One region of the Kitasatospora sp. NPDC094015 genome, then DNA from elsewhere that is predicted to be linked to it. Evidence: riboswitches for the same ligand, from Rfam matches in the RefSeq annotation. Region 1 holds a riboswitch; the other holds the start of a gene.
What was found. Region 1 has a riboswitch for cyclic di-AMP ahead of ABT014_RS03230 (C40 family peptidase). Riboswitches for the same ligand answer to the same signal wherever they lie in the genome.
Positions count from the first base shown of each region.

Region 1 (7,343 bases):
GCCGGCCGTCCCGACTCGCCGACGTCCTGGTAGAACCGGACCAGGCTGCGCTCGCCGAACTCCCGGGCGATCACCCCGCAGGCCAGCCAGGACAGCTCGTAGGCCTGCCCGATCCGGGCGGCGCCCGCGGTGAAGTCGGCGTCCGAGGGCAGCGTCCGGGGGATCCGGCCGGCCGCCACGTCCTGCGCCAGCCCGGGGGCGATCTGCCGGGCGCTGCGCCCGGTGTCCAGGTACGCCGTGTGGTCGGCGACGCCCTCCGAGAGCCACATCGGGGTCCAGCCGCGGGTGTAGGCCCGGGTGGCGACATGGGTGGCCTCGTGCGTGACGACCACCCGGCGGCCCAGCTCGCTGAGCCCGCGGTACGCCTCCGGGTTGACCAGGATCCGGTCGGCCGGGGTGTGCTCCGGGGCGCCGGAGACCGCCACGGTGACCGCGGCGATGCCCTGGTACGACTCCGGCTGCACATCCAGCAGGCGGGCGAACTCGCTCTCCGAGCCGGGCAGTTCGAGCAGCAGCCGGCCCGGCCAGGCGTCCCCCCAGACGGCCCCGACGGCCGGCACCGCCTGGTCCGCCCGGGCGGCGAGGGTGGCCAGCTCGGTCTGCTCGGCGAGCCCGAGCACCAGGCAGCGCGCCCCGCGCACCGCGCGGACCGGCCCGAGGTCCCAGAGTGCCGGGGCGCCGGACGGCTCGTCCTCGGCCAGCCGCCAGCCCTCCGGGAGCCGGACGAACGCCAGTCGCCGGGACACCACCGCGGGGTACTGGTCCAGGTCGGTCAGCCGGTGGTCGAGCTCGGCGGCGACGACGATCCGGTCCGCCTCCGGCGGCGGCTCGGTGAAGGAGGTGATCCGGTAGCCGAGCTCCGCGAACGGGACCTCGGCCAGCCGGTCGAGCAGCGCGAGCTGGGCCTGCGCCGCGTCCGGTGCCGTTCCGGCGGCCAGCGCCGCCCGGTCGTGGCGCAGCAGCGCCGCCGCCCGTTCGGCCAGCAGCCCCTCGACCACCGGCCGCACCCCGGGCCGGGCCGCCTCGGGCACCGCGGACGGGCGCGCCGCCGGGCGCAGCAGCGGCACCGAGGCCTGGGCCAGCCCGCCGGCCGCGAGCAGCAGCGCGGCCCGCCGGGACAGCCGGGACCGCCCTGCCGGCGGCTGCGGCGGCAGGTCGGTCACCAGCTGTTCCGGCTCGCCGCTCAGACCCGTACCACCCCGGCGACGGGCATCGCGTTGACGCTCTCGTAGCGGACCCGGGCGCCCGGGTACGGGGCGTGCACGACCACGCCGCCGCCGGCGTACATGCCGACGTGGTGCATGTCCTTGTAGAAGATCACCAGGTCTCCGGGCCGTGCTTCTCCGAGGCTGATCCGCTGCCCCGCCGAGGCCTGCGCCTGCGAGGTGCGGGGCAGGGTCACTCCGGCCTGCCGCCACGCCCAGTACATCAGACCGGAGCAGTCGAAGGTACGGGGGCCGGTCGATCCGTAGACGTACGGTGATCCGATCTTGCTGATCGCGGCGGCCAGCGCGGCCGCCGCCCGGCCCGAGGAGGGCGGCTGGTCGCCGAGGTCGAGCCGGTCCGTGCCGCGGGTCGCGCGCTGCTCGGCCTCCCGGGCGTCGTCGGCCGCCATCCGGGCCCGCTCGACCGTGCCCAGCCCGTTCAGCAGGTGCTGCGCCTTCACCAGCCGCTGGTGGATCTCGGTCTTGCTCTCCGCGAGGGTCCGCCGGACGTCCTCCAGCTCGGTGAGCTTGGCGCCGACCTCCTGGCGGCGCTGGTCCAGCCGGCGCTGGCGGTCCAGGACCTGGTGCAGCGCGTCGTTCTGCCGCTGCGCGGCCTGGTCGAGCACGCGGGCCCCGGCCAGGTAGGCGTCGGGGTCGGAGTCGAGCATCAGCCGCACCCCCGGGTCCATCCCGCCGGAGCGGTACTGCTCGGCCGCCAGCGACCCGAGGTCCTGGCGGAGCCGGTTGAGGTCCTCCTGGCCGGCCGCGACCTGGCCCTGCAGCAGGGTGGTCTCGCGCTGCAGCCGCTTCTGGTACTCCTGGGCGGCGTTGTACTTCTCGGACGCCTGCTCGGCCTCGTCGTAGAGCTGGTCGATCTGCGCCTTCACGTCCTTCTTGGCGGTCGGCTCGACCGGGGCGCCGGGGAGGGCATGGGCACTGCCCGCGACCGTCACACCGAGGGCGGTGGTGGCGGCGGCCGTGACCGCGAGTGCGCGGGCGAGCCGCCGCACGCCTGGCAGTTGGGGACGGCGGTGCACGGTCATGCTGCGGCGGCTCCGTTCCTGCGACCGGGCCACCGCCGCCGCCCGGACCGGGTCGGCCGTCCTCGCGGAGGTCCGGGGGCAGACCCTAGCGAGTCGCGGCGATCCAGTCCAAACCCCTCCAGGAGCGAATATTTGAGCACTAATCGGACAGCTGGCCCAATCCCCGGCCCGCCGCAGGTCGGCGGGTACGACGACGCCGGCCCGGTGCTCGTGGGAGCACCGGGCCGGCGGACGGCGTGACACGGGGTCAGGGGCGGACGATCTTCGAGATCGGCATCGCGGTCGCCGACTCGTAGCGCACCGGGACACCGGTGCGCGGCGCGTGGATGATCTGGCCGTTGCCGATGTACATCCCGACGTGGTGCTGGTCGCCGTAGTAGATGATCAGGTCGCCCGGCTGGGCGTTGGCCACGTTGGTGCCGATGCTGGTGCCGGCGCCGGCCTGGTCCTGCGAGGTGCGCGGCAGCGACACGCCCGCCTGGGCGTAGGCCCACTTCATCAGACCGGAGCAGTCGAAGGCGCTCGGGCCGGCCGCGCCGTACGAGTACGGCGAGCCGAGCTTGGAGGTGGCCGCGGCGATCGCGGCGGCGGCGTGCGAGCCGGCCGGCACGTTGACCGGCACGTCGGCGCGGGCGGAGTCGCGGGAGGCGCGCTCGGGCGCCGGGGCGGAGGTCGCCTTGGCCTTCGCCTCGGCCGCGGACTTCGCCTCGGCGGCGGCGAGGTCGTCCCGCTCCTTCTGGGTGAGCGAGTCGAGCAGGCTCTGCGCCTTGGCGAGCTTGCCGAGGATCTCTTCCTTGTCGGCCTTCAGCCGCTTGGTGGTGGCGTCCAGCTCGGCGAGCTTCTGCTCGGCCTCCACCTTCTGCTGGTCGAGCTTGGCCTGCTGGTCCTTGAACGACTTCAGCACGTCGGCCTGCGAGCTGCCGACCTGGTTGGCCGCGCCGGCCTGGTTGAGGAAGGAGTCCGGGCTGGCGGAGAGCATCAGCTGCACGGTCTGCGGGATCCCGCCGGTGCGGTACTGCTCCGCGGCGAGCTCGCCCAGGGTGCCCTGGATGCCGCTGACCTGCGCCTGCTGCCGGGCCACCTGGTCCTGGAGCTGCCCGACCTGCTTCTGCAGGTCCTGCTCGCGCTCGGTGGCGGCGTTGAACGCCTCGGTCTTGACCTCGGCCTGCTCGTTGAGCTCATCGACCTGCTGCTTGACCTGGTCCTTGGTGGGGGCCGGGTCGGCGTGCGCGCCGGTCTGCGCGGAGAGCGCCACCGCGGTGGCCGCGGCGGCCGTCAGGATCGAGACACGGGCCCGACCGGCGGGCTTGGGACGACGATGGGACGCCACGAAGGCGGACTCCTTCTTCCTCACACCGCCTACCGGGTGAGCTGACGGGTTCGGGCCGGAAGAGATGCCCTACGACGCCTCACCGACCACCCGTCAGGTGCGCGGTCCTCCGCGCACCGCCGGAGCGGCGGCCTGGCGCCGATTCACCCCGAGGAACGTGGTTCCCCGGCTCCGATCGACAGCACCCCCAACGGGGGCTTCCCCCTGGGCAGTCGGGCTGCCCAGCTGCGTCTCGGACTCGGCGGCGACCACCGTTGTCACCCTGGTTGGGTGAGCGACTGGGCGGCGGTCCGTGGGATGACCCTAGTAACCCATCCGTGATCCGTTCAAATCCTTGTCGGAAAAAAGTCGAAATCCTTGCCCTGTTCGATTGCGATTGCGACCGACAGTGACAGCTTCCCTACGCAGGGATGATGGATATCCCGGAAACGGCCGGAATGCGAAACACCCGAACGTGTCGGAGATCACAAGGAGATCTCGACCCGCCCGGGCGTGTCATGGGCCGTCAGTTCGCCGGAAGTACGGGCAAATGTCCGATATGGGACGGGCCGTCAGGGGCCCGCCGCCGGCGCGGCCGAGGTGGCTCAGACCCGGCGGATGGTCTTGATCGGCATGGCGTCGGCCGCCATCACCTTCACCACGTCACCGGTGTGCGGGGCGTGCACCACCAGGCCGTTGCCGATGTACATCCCGACGTGGTGCGCGTCGCTGTGGTAGATCACCAGGTCGCCGGGCTGGGCGTTGGCGATGTTGGTGCCGACGTTGGTACCCACGCTGGCCTGCGACTGCGAGGTGCGCGGCAGCGAGACACCGGCCTTGGCGTACGCCCAGACCATCAGGCCGGAGCAGTCGAAGGTGCTCGGGCCGGTGGCGCCCCAGACGTACGCCGAACCGCGCTTGCTCATCGCGGCCGCGACCGCCGCCGCGGCGTAGCCGCTGGGGGCCGGCAGGTTCGCCAGGTCGTAGCGGGAGTCGCTGCGGGATGCCTTGTCGCCCATCACCGCGGCCCGGTCGGCGGCGCTCAGCTGGCTCAGCAGCTGCTGCGCCTCCTTGAGCTTGGCCTGGACGTCGTTCTTCGCGTCGTTCAGCGCCTGGGTGCTGCGGTCCAGCTCGGCGAGGACGGTCGCCGCCTCCTGCTTCTGCTGGTCCAGCCGGCGCTGCTGGTCCTTCAGCGACTTCAGGGTGTCCGCCTGGGTGCTGGCCGCCTGCTCGAAGCTGGAGGCCTGCGCCAGGTAGCCGTCCGGGTTGGTGGAGAGCATCAGCTGCATCGACGGGTCGATGCCGCCGGAGCGGTACTCCTGCCCGGCCACCGCGGCCAGCCCGGAGGCCAGCTCGGTCATCTGGCCCTGGCCGCGGGCGACCTGGTCCTGGAGCTGGTCGGCCTGCTTGCGCAGCTGGTCGGCCCGCTCCTTGGCGCCGTTGTAGCGCTCGGCGGCCTGCTCCTGCTCGTCCAGCAGCTTGTCGACCTGCGCCTTGACCTCGTCCTTGTTCGGCTTGGCGGGCGCGGCGTGCGCGCTCACCTGGGCGGACAGGGCGACCGCGGTCGCTGCGGCAGCGGTCAGCACGGTCACCCGCGCACGGCTCGGCTGCTTAGGACGGCGGTGGGAGGCCAAGGGGGTAGCTCCTTCTTCCTGCTGGACTCACCCGAACGAGCGAAAGTCCGGAATATAGGTTTGACGCCAGACCCTAGTGAAGATCATGCTCCGGCGCCACTCCCCTACCGGAACGAACTTCCTACCCGCCACGGGACTTCACGCCGCCGACACATCCCGTCAACCAGGGGCTGACGACGGCTCACCGATTCAGGCCCGGGCCAACCGATTCAGCAGCAGGATCGAGGCCACCGGGCGCGCGCCGGCCTTGCGCACGCCGTCCGCCACCTCCTTGTCGGTGGACACCACCACCACCGGACGCCCCTGCGGCTCGGCCCGCACCAGACGGCGGATCAGCTCGTCCGCGGTCTCCCCGGTCCGGCTGAACCGCACCCGTACCCCGCGCGGCGGCGCCATCATCACCGGCACGTCCAGGTCCTGCCCGTCGAACACGCAGGTCACCTCGGCCTGGGTGCGCTGCGCCAGCATCGCCAGCCCGCCGAGCAGCCGCATCCGCTGCTGCTCCAGCGGCAGCGCCGGGTACCCGGACTTGGTCACGTTGTAGCCGTCCACCACCAGGTGCACCTGCGGGATCGCCAGCAGCTGGTCCAGCAGCGCCGGATCGTCCTCGGCCAGCCCGCGACGGGCCACGTCGTTGGGCGAGGCGGAGACCGGCTCCACCGCGTCCACCAGATCCGCCGGACGCAGCTGGACCACCGGCAGCGCCAGCTCCCGCTGGAGCCCCTGGGCCGAGTGCAGCACGGTGTCCAGCAGCAGCCGCAGCCGCATGTCCTCCACCGTGCGGCCCTCGCGGGCGGAGCGCCGGCCGGTCTCCACGGCCGTCTCCAGCTCGGTGATCCGGTGCTTGAGCCGGCGCACCTCGCTGTCGGCGGTGCTGCGCTCGGTCGCGCCCGCGGTGCGCAGCGCCTCCAGCTCGCTCAGCAGCTTTCGGCTCTCGGCCTGCGCCCGCCGGGTGTCGCTCTCCAGCGTGCGGACCCGCTTGCGCAGGGCCTCCGCCTCCTTGCGGACGCCCTCCGCCTCGGCCCGCTGGCGCTCCAGGTCGGCCCGCGCCCCTGCGCGGGCCTCGGCCAGTTCCTCCTGCAACTTCTCGACCAGCCGGGCGGCCTCCGCGGCGGCGCCCTCCGCGCCGGCCCGCTCGACCTCCTCGCCGGCCTCCACCACGACCCTGGTCCAGCCGGCCGTGCGCAGCAGGTACGCACCGGCGGCCACGTCCATCGGGTCGGCCGCACCGGGCACGGTGCCCGACTCGAGGGACTTCACCAGGTCCGGCTGGCCCAGCCGCAGGCGGTCGGCTATCCGCAGCCGGAACGCCGGGTCCGCCTCCAGCGCGGCGGCCAGCGCCGTCCCGGCGTACTTGGCCCGCCGGGCCGGCGTGAACTTGGCGTACTGGCGCAGCGAGGCGGGCAGGTCGGCGGCGGGGATCCCGCCGAGCGCGTCGGCGGCCAGCCCGACCACCCGGCGGCGGACGCCCTCGGGCAGCGGCCGGTCCAGCTGCTCGGGCGCGCCCGGGTCCTCCGCCCCGGGGTCGGGCTCGACCGTCGCCGCGGCGTCGTCCGGGCCGGGGAGCACCGGGTCCGCGGCGGGCTGCTGCCCCTGCGGCTCGGCGGGCCCCCTCGCTGCGTCCACCACGTGCTCGGCTCCGATCCTGGTCCGGCGGGGTCCGCACGGCCCTGTGCCGCTGCCCTGGAACTCACCGCTCTCTGCAATTGTCCCGTCTACCGTGCCCCACCGACAGCACGCCACACATCGGGGCGGGCCGTCCGGGCGCCGGGCCGGTCAGGCCCCGGGTGCTTCGTCCGCGGCCTCGTCGGCGCCGGGACGCGCCACCAGCTCGACCTGGTCGACCGCGTTGCACCAGCGGCAGCGCACCGACTCGATGGTCTCGCTGAGCACCTCGGTCTCCTCGACCTTCGACTCGCCGGCCAGGTCGAAGTGCAGGTACTCGACCACCCGGGCACTGCGCGTCACGTCGAAGCGGGTGAGGTTCCCGCACAGCGTGCAGCGCCAGCGGGTCTCGGCAGTGGGGGCGGCGATGGTCATCGGAGGTCCTCTCGGATCGTCCCGGTTCCGGGCCCTCCAGCCTATTGCCTGCGCCCCCGCGCCCCGGCACCGGTCCACCACCGGCGCCCTCACCCGCGCGCAGTAGTCCCGC
Region 1 is NZ_JBEOUL010000002.1:203,878-211,220, forward strand. It holds gene ABT014_RS03220 (hypothetical protein) at 1-1,163, opposite strand, end outside; gene ABT014_RS03225 (C40 family peptidase) at 1,184-2,248, opposite strand; gene ABT014_RS03230 (C40 family peptidase) at 2,496-3,578, opposite strand; cyclic di-AMP (ydaO/yuaA leader) riboswitch at 3,589-3,772, opposite strand; gene ABT014_RS03235 (C40 family peptidase) at 4,163-5,191, opposite strand; gene ABT014_RS03240 (NYN domain-containing protein) at 5,381-6,760, opposite strand; gene ABT014_RS03245 (hypothetical protein) at 6,968-7,231, opposite strand.

Region 2 (7,343 bases), on a different contig from region 1:
CGACTGGGAGTCCATCTTCGGCGGCCCCGCCTGGACCCGCACCGTCGACCCGGACGGCACCCCGGGCGACTGGTACCTGCACCTGTTCGCCCCCGAGCAGCCGGACTTCAACTGGGACAACCCGGCCGTCGCCGACGAGTTCCGCTCGATCCTGCGGTTCTGGCTCGACATGGGCGTGGACGGCTTCCGGATCGACGTCGCGCACGGCATGGTCAAGGCCCCCGGCCTGCCCGACCTCGGCTCCCACGACCAGCTCAAGCTGCTCGGCAACGACGTGATGCCGTTCTTCGACCAGGACGGCGTGCACGCCATCTACCGCGCCTGGCGCACCATCCTCGACGAGTACCCGGGCGAGCGGATCGGCGTCGCCGAGGCGTGGACCCCGACCGTGCAGCGCACCGCCAACTACGTCCGCCCCGACGAACTGCACCAGGCCTTCAACTTCCAGTACCTGGGCACCCACTGGGACGCCGCCGCGCTGCGCGAGGTGATCGACGTGTCGCTGGACGCGATGCGCCCGGTCGACGCCCCCGCCACCTGGGTCCTCTCCAACCACGACGTCACCCGGCACGCCACCCGCTTCGCCAACCCGCCCGGCGGCACCCAGATCCGCACCGCCGGCGACCGCGAGCTGGGCCTGCGCCGGGCCCGCGCCGCCACCCTGCTGATGCTCGCCCTGCCCGGCTCCGCCTACCTGTACCAGGGCGAGGAGCTCGGCCTGCCGGACGTCACCGATCTGCCCGACGAGGTCCGCCAGGACCCGTCCTTCTTCCGCCAGGCCGGCCAGGACGGCTTCCGCGACGGCTGCCGGGTGCCGATCCCGTGGTCCGGCACCGAGGCCCCGTACGGCTTCGGCCCCACCCCGGGCGGCCCGAGCTGGCTGCCGCAGCCCGACTCCTGGGCCGGGCTGAGCGTCGAGGCCCAGACCGGCGACCCGACCTCCACCCTGGAGCTGTACCGCTCCGCGCTGGCCGTGCGCCGCGAGCACCCGGCGCTCGGCGCCGGCACCGAGGTCAGCTGGCTGCCCGCGGCCGAGGGCGTGCTCGCCTTCCGCCGGGACAGCGCCGCCGGCTCCTTCGTCTGCACCGCCAACACCACGGCCGAGCCGGTCCGGATCGCCGCCCCCGGACGCCTGCTGCTCGCCTCGGCCGAGCTCGCCGTGGTCGACGGCGAGAGCGTCCTTCCGACGGACTCCGCCGTTTGGTGGGCGGTCTGACGTGGTTGCAATAGGCTCTGGGATCGTGACTACGGCGCGACTCTCAGACATCGCGGCACAGGCGGGGGTCAGCGAGGCGACCGTCAGCCGGGTGCTCAACGGCAAGGCGGGCGTTTCGGCGACCACCCGGCAGACTGTGCTGGCCGCGCTCGACGTGCTCGGCTACGAGCGGCCGACCCGCCTGCGCCAGCGCAGCGCCGGCCTGATCGGGCTGATCACCCCGGAGCTGAGCAACCCGATCTTCCCCGCCCTGGCCCAGGTGATCGAGCAGGTGCTCAGCCGGCACGGCTTCACGCCGGTGCTGTGCACCCAGACCCCGGGCGGCTCGACCGAGGACGAACTGGTCGACATGCTGGTCGAGCGGGGGGTCGCGGGCATCGTGTTCGTCTCCGGCCTGCACGCCGACACCACCGCCGACCACGACCGCTACGCCCGGCTCACCGGGCGCCAGGTGCCGTTCGTGCTGATCAACGGCTACAGCGAGAAGATCGACGCGCCGTTCATCTCGCCGGACGACCGGACCGCGATGTGGATGGCGGTCCAGCACCTGGTCGAGCTCGGCCACGACCGGATCGGCCTGGCGGTCGGCCAGCGCCGGTACGTCCCGGTGCTGCGCAAGATCGAGGGCTTCACGGCGGCCGTCCGTGAGCTGCTCGGGCGCACCGAGCAGGAGGCCCAGGACCTGATCCAGCACACCCTGTTCAGCGTCGAGGGCGGTGACGCCGCCGCCGGCGCCCTGCTGGACAAGGGCTGCACCGCGATCGTCTGCGGCAGCGACATGATGGCGCTCGGCGCGATCCGCGCGGTACGGCGCCGCGGCCTGTCCGTGCCGCACGACGTCTCGGTGGTCGGCTTCGACGACTCGCCGCTGATCGCCTTCACCGAGCCGCCGCTGACCACCATCCGCCAGCCGGTGGAGGCGATGGCCACCGCGGCCGTCGACGCCCTGCTGGAGGAGGTCGGCGGCAACCTCGCGCAGCGCGCCGAGTACATGTTCCAGCCCGAGCTGGTGATGCGCGGCTCCACCGGGGCGATCGCGGGCGGCCGGTAGCGGCCTGCCCGACGGGGCCTAACGCAGCGGGGAGTTGGGGCCGGCGGGAGCCGTCGGCCCCGATTCGGTCAGGGCCAGGACGGCCATGTCGTCGTCGCGCGGGCCGCGGGTCCACCGGTCGACGTCCCGGAGCAGGGTGTCGATCACCCGGTCCGGGCGGTCGAACGGACCCCGGCCGGCCAGGCCGACCGCCGGGTCGTAGAACCGTCCCGCGCCGTCCCGCGCCTCGGTCACCCCGTCGGTCACCAGCAGCAGCGTGTCCCCGGTGGTGAACGGCCACTCCTCGACCGCCGGCCGCGCGAGCCCGAGCCCGCCCATCCCCAGCGGCAGTCCCGGCTCCCGGGCGTCGAGCCGGCGCACCCGGCGGCCGTCGGCGGACAGCAGGTACGGTCCGGGGTGCCCGCAGTTCAGCAGCCGCAGCCCACCGCCGCTCCCGGGCGCGAACTCCACCAGCAGCGCGGTGACGAAGCCCTCCATCCGCAGCTCCTCGGCGCTCCCGGCGACCTCCCTGGTCAGGGAGTGCTCCAGGCCGTCGGCGACCGCGCCGAGGTCGGGCAGTCCGTCGGCGTGCTCCCGGAACGCTCCCAGCAGCACCGACACGGCGGCCACCGCCGGCAACCCCTTGCCGCGGACGTCCGCGATCAACGCCCGCACCCCGAACGGGGTCCGCTGCAGCGCGTACGCGTCACCGCCGATCAGCGCCTCGGTGTGGGCGGCGCGGTAGCGGGCGGCCACCTCCAGCCGGCCGACCCGGGCGGGTGGCGCGGGCAGCACCGCCTGCTGGGCGGCCTCGGCCACCGAGCGGACCGCCTGGAGCCGGCGCCCGTGCCGGGCCACCACCCGGTTGACCCAGATCCCGATCAGGGCGGCGAACGCGGTGTTGGCCAGTTCCAGGTAGCCGGCGGTGGTACCGACCGAACCGTCGAGCACGGTCAGCACCAGGATCCCGATCAGGACGGCCGCGCCGACCGCGACCGTGTCGCGCAGCGACAGCAGCGCGCCCGCGAGCACGGAGGCCGCAGCCACCATCGGGTCGCCCCAGTAGTCGGCGGGGGAGAGGGCGTCCCAGACCAGGCCCGCGACCAGCAGCGCCCACGGGGCCGCCCGCACGTAGCGGGGCCACTGCGTGGAAGTCGACGCCATGGGCGATCACGATCCCGTCCGGTGGGCCATCTGCCCCGACTCTAGCCGTCGGGGGCCCGGACCACCCGGCGGCAACACACCCGGCCCGGGACGGCCCCCGGCCGGGTGCGGGCCCGGTCCGGACACGGCGAACGGCCCGGGGACGGGAGGTCTCCGGGCCGTCGCGCACGTCTTCGGGGGTGGGGGCGTCGGGTCCGGCTCCTCAGCCCTCCTCGACGACCGGCCTGCGGTGGTTCAGGCGCTGCTGGTCGGCCGCGTCGCCGGTCCGCGCCTCGGTGCGCCGGGTGCGGTCGAGGTAGTCACGGACGATCAGCTCGACCGCGTCCTGCGGATTCCTCGTGCCGGACTGGAGCATCACCTCGATCGCGAGATCGGCGTCGAGGGTGATGGTGACCTTGGCCATGGCGGGTGCTCCTCGGAGTCGACCCGCCTCAGCCTAGGCCGCTGCCCCCGGAACCGGAAAGGTCTCCGAGGGCCGCGGCCCGGTGGATCCTGGATCAGATCCGGCCCGCGAAGTCCGGGGCCCAGTCGGCGATGGTCTCGGTCCGCACGCCGGCGCTCGGGTTGGCGGCCTCGACGTACTTGCCGTCACCGACGTAGAGCGCGACGTGGTAGACACCGGAGTTGCTGCCGTTGTTGGACCAGAACAGCAGGTCGCCCGGGAGCAGGTTGTCCAGCGAGACGCGGGTGGCGGTGTCCGCCTGGTCCGCGGCGACGCGGGGCAGCGAGATGCCGGCCTGGCGGTAGGCCGCCTGGACCAGGCCCGAGCAGTCCCAGCCGCCGTCGCTGCTGCCGCCGTAGACGTAGGCCTGGCCGACCTTGGACAGCGCGAAGTTGACCGCGGCGGCCTTGGAGCCGGTGGCCTGGGTGGCGGCGGCGGGCTTGGCCGCGGTGGTGGTCGCGGCGGCGGGGGCGCTGGTGGCCGGCTTGGCGGCGGCCGGCGCGGCGGCCTGGGTGTCGCCGCCCAGCGAGAGGTGCTGGCCCGGGTAGATGTGGTCGGCGCCCTCGGTCAGGACCGACTTGTTCAGCTCGTAGAGCTTCTCCCAGCCGCCCTGGACGTGGTTCTTCTCGGCGATCTGCGACAGCCAGTCGCCGGCGACCACGGTGTAGTCGTGGGCGCCCTGGTGGCCGTCCCAGCGGCGGTCGCCGGTCCACTGCTTGCCGGTCGACTGCTGCTGGGTGCTCTGCGGCGCGGCGCTCTGCGCGGCGGGCTTCGGAGCGGCGGCCGGCTTGGGGGCGGCGGCGGGCTTCGGTGCGGTCTGGGTGGTGGTGGCCGCGGCGCCGGTGCTCAGCTGCGGGGCCTCGCCGCCCTTGGTCAGACCGGCCTGGACGGAGCACACCGGCCAGGCGCCGGGGCCCTGGGAGGCGAGCACCTTCTCGGCGACGGCGATCTGCTGGTCCTTGGTGGCCTGGTTGGCCTGCGGGGCGTACGCGGTGCCACCGAAGGCGGCCCAGGTGCTGGAGGTGAACTGCAGGCCGCCGTAGAAGCCGTTGCCGGTGTTGATCGACCAGTTGCCGGAGGACTCGCACTGGGCGACCTTGTCCCAGGTGGCGACCGAGGCGGCGGACGCGGAGCCGGCGGTGAGGCACGGGATGGTGAGACCGATGCCGACGACACCGGTGGTGGCGATGATGCGGCGGGCGCGCTTGGAGGCGCTGATGGGCAGCATGAAGATGCGATCCTCTCCCACGCCTACGAGGTGAGCTGTCGGATTCGGGCTGGAGTTGCCCGGCCGTACGTGAATACGGCTTCACCCCAAGCCCCGGACCGGTACTGGCGTACCGCTCCTGGGCGACCTACCTGGTTCCCCCGCTCCTGCCGTGGTGCGTTGCGAGCGCTGCCAGCCCACCCGGCGGCAGGACTCGGCGTCCCGGGTGGCTGGGTCCGTGTGACCACGAACGTGGGAGGACATTAGGCAGAGACAAGTTGAAACCGCAAATATGTGTGAGCGCCATCACACCGCCTTGATCGGGTATTAAAGATCGATAAACCCAGTTCGCCCCGTTCATATTCAATCGCTTTCGCTCAAAAGCCTTTGTCGGAGGGGGACTTGCCTATGCTTCAGTCGGCAGAGCCGGCCCGCGGCCTGGGGGAGGGGTAACCGATCATGGAGTTCGAGGAGAGACCGCCGGAGTCCGACGGCGGCGCCGAGCCGCCATCGCCGCCGCGCCGGCCCCGCTCGCACCGGGCCGAACCGGACCATAAGGGACGTATCGCCCGGCGCAGGCTGCTGATCTGGGGGGCCGTCGGAATCGTCGCGGCGGTGACCGGCGAGGAGTACCTCCGGCAGGCGCCGGTCGGCTCCCGGCGTCCCGGTCCGGTCCGCACCGAGGCCGGGGCGACTCCCGGCACCCACCAGCACGGCTCGCCGTCCCCGTCGGCCAGCGCCGCACCCGTGCCCCCGCAGCCCGCCCCCACCGTGCCCGAGGGCGGCCGGCACTGGTCCGACCCGGCGGGCTGGGGCGGCGCGGTGCCCGGGCCGAGGTCGGCGGTGCGGATCACCGACCAGGTGCTGCTGGACGGCGACGCCGCGGTGGGCTCGCTGCTGATCGAGCCGACGGGCTCGCTGGTCTTCGCCAAGGACCGCAGCCTCACCCTGAGCTCGGCCGGCAACGTCGAGGTCCGCGGCAGCCTCAGCCTGGCGCCCACCGGCACGGTGGTGCACACCCTGAAGTTCCCGGGCGTGGACGAGGGCCGGTTCGAGGGCGGCGGGATGACCGTGGTCCCCACCGATACCGGGCTGTGGGTGACCGGCGCCGGCTACCTGCGGCTGGACGGCGCGCCCCGGACGGCCTGGGTGCGGGCCGCCGGCGCGCTCAAGGCGGGCGACACCAGCATCACCCTGGCCGCCGCCCCGAGCGGCTGGCAGCCCGGCGACGAACTCGCCGTCACCCCGACCGCGCCCCCCGACAGCGAGGACTTCTCCACCCGGTACGACCTGCGCACGGTGCGTCAGGTCAACGGCAGCACGGTCGTCCTTGACGGCCCGTTGACCTACGCCCACCCGCGGGTCGCGGTCGGAGCCGGCGTCACCGTCGGCGCCGAGGTGCTCAACCTGACCCGCAACGTCCGGGTGGAGGGCACCGAGCACGGCCGCGCCCACATCCACCTCACCAGCTCCCGCCACGCCGACGTGCGGCACGCGGCGCTGCGCTGGCTCGGCCCGCGCACCAACGGCAAGGAGCAGTGGAACGGAAAGCCCGTCACCGAGCCGGTGCTCGGCCGCTACGGGCTCCACTTCCACATGCTCGCCGACGCCAGCCGGGGCACCGTCGTGGAGGGCGTGGTGGTGCGCGACGCGGGCAACCACGCCTTCGTCCCGCACATGAGCCACGGCGTCACCTTCCGCAGCTGCATCAGCCACAACACCTGGGAGGACGCCTACTGGTGGGACGGCCCGCAGGACACCCGCACCCCGCAGGGGCCGTCCGACGACATCCTCTACGACTCCTGCGTCGCCTCCCGGACGGTCTTCGAACCCAACCCGCGCGGCTACCGGCTGACCGGCTTCAGCCTCGGCGCCGGCAGCGGGAGCAAGGCCACCGGCTGCGTGGCGGTCGGCGTCCAGGGCGCCACCGGCGCCTCCGGGTACGAGTGGCCGGAGACCAGCGAGGGCGTCTGGACCTTCGAGCGGTGCCTGGCCCACAACAACCTCGAGAACGGCATCTTCGTCTGGCTCAACGCCCAGCACCACCACACCGTGGGCCAGTTCGTCGCGTACCACAACGGCGGCTGGGGCATCGAGCACGGCGCCTACCTGAACGACTTCGACTACACCGCGAGCGTGCTGTACGGCAACGCCGCCGGCGGGATCGCGGTCCACGCGCTCGGCCGGGACCAGGGGACGGTCTTCGACGGCCTGTTGATCGACGCCGCCGGGCAGTCCGACTACGCGGTGGAGACGGCCAAGCACCAGCTGGCCGGGCAGCCGG
Region 2 is NZ_JBEOUL010000056.1:13,053-20,395, reverse strand. It holds gene ABT014_RS33420 (glycoside hydrolase family 13 protein) at 1-1,216, shown strand, start outside; gene ABT014_RS33415 (LacI family DNA-binding transcriptional regulator) at 1,242-2,267, shown strand; gene ABT014_RS33410 (PP2C family protein-serine/threonine phosphatase) at 2,286-3,410, opposite strand; gene ABT014_RS33405 (hypothetical protein) at 3,613-3,813, opposite strand; gene ABT014_RS33400 (transglycosylase family protein) at 3,908-5,080, opposite strand; cyclic di-AMP (ydaO/yuaA leader) riboswitch at 5,086-5,247, opposite strand; gene ABT014_RS33395 (hypothetical protein) at 5,675-7,343, shown strand, end outside.
Region 2: it holds a riboswitch for cyclic di-AMP, as region 1 does, so the genes downstream of both, ABT014_RS33400 (transglycosylase family protein) here and ABT014_RS03230 (C40 family peptidase) in region 1, are expected to answer to the same signal.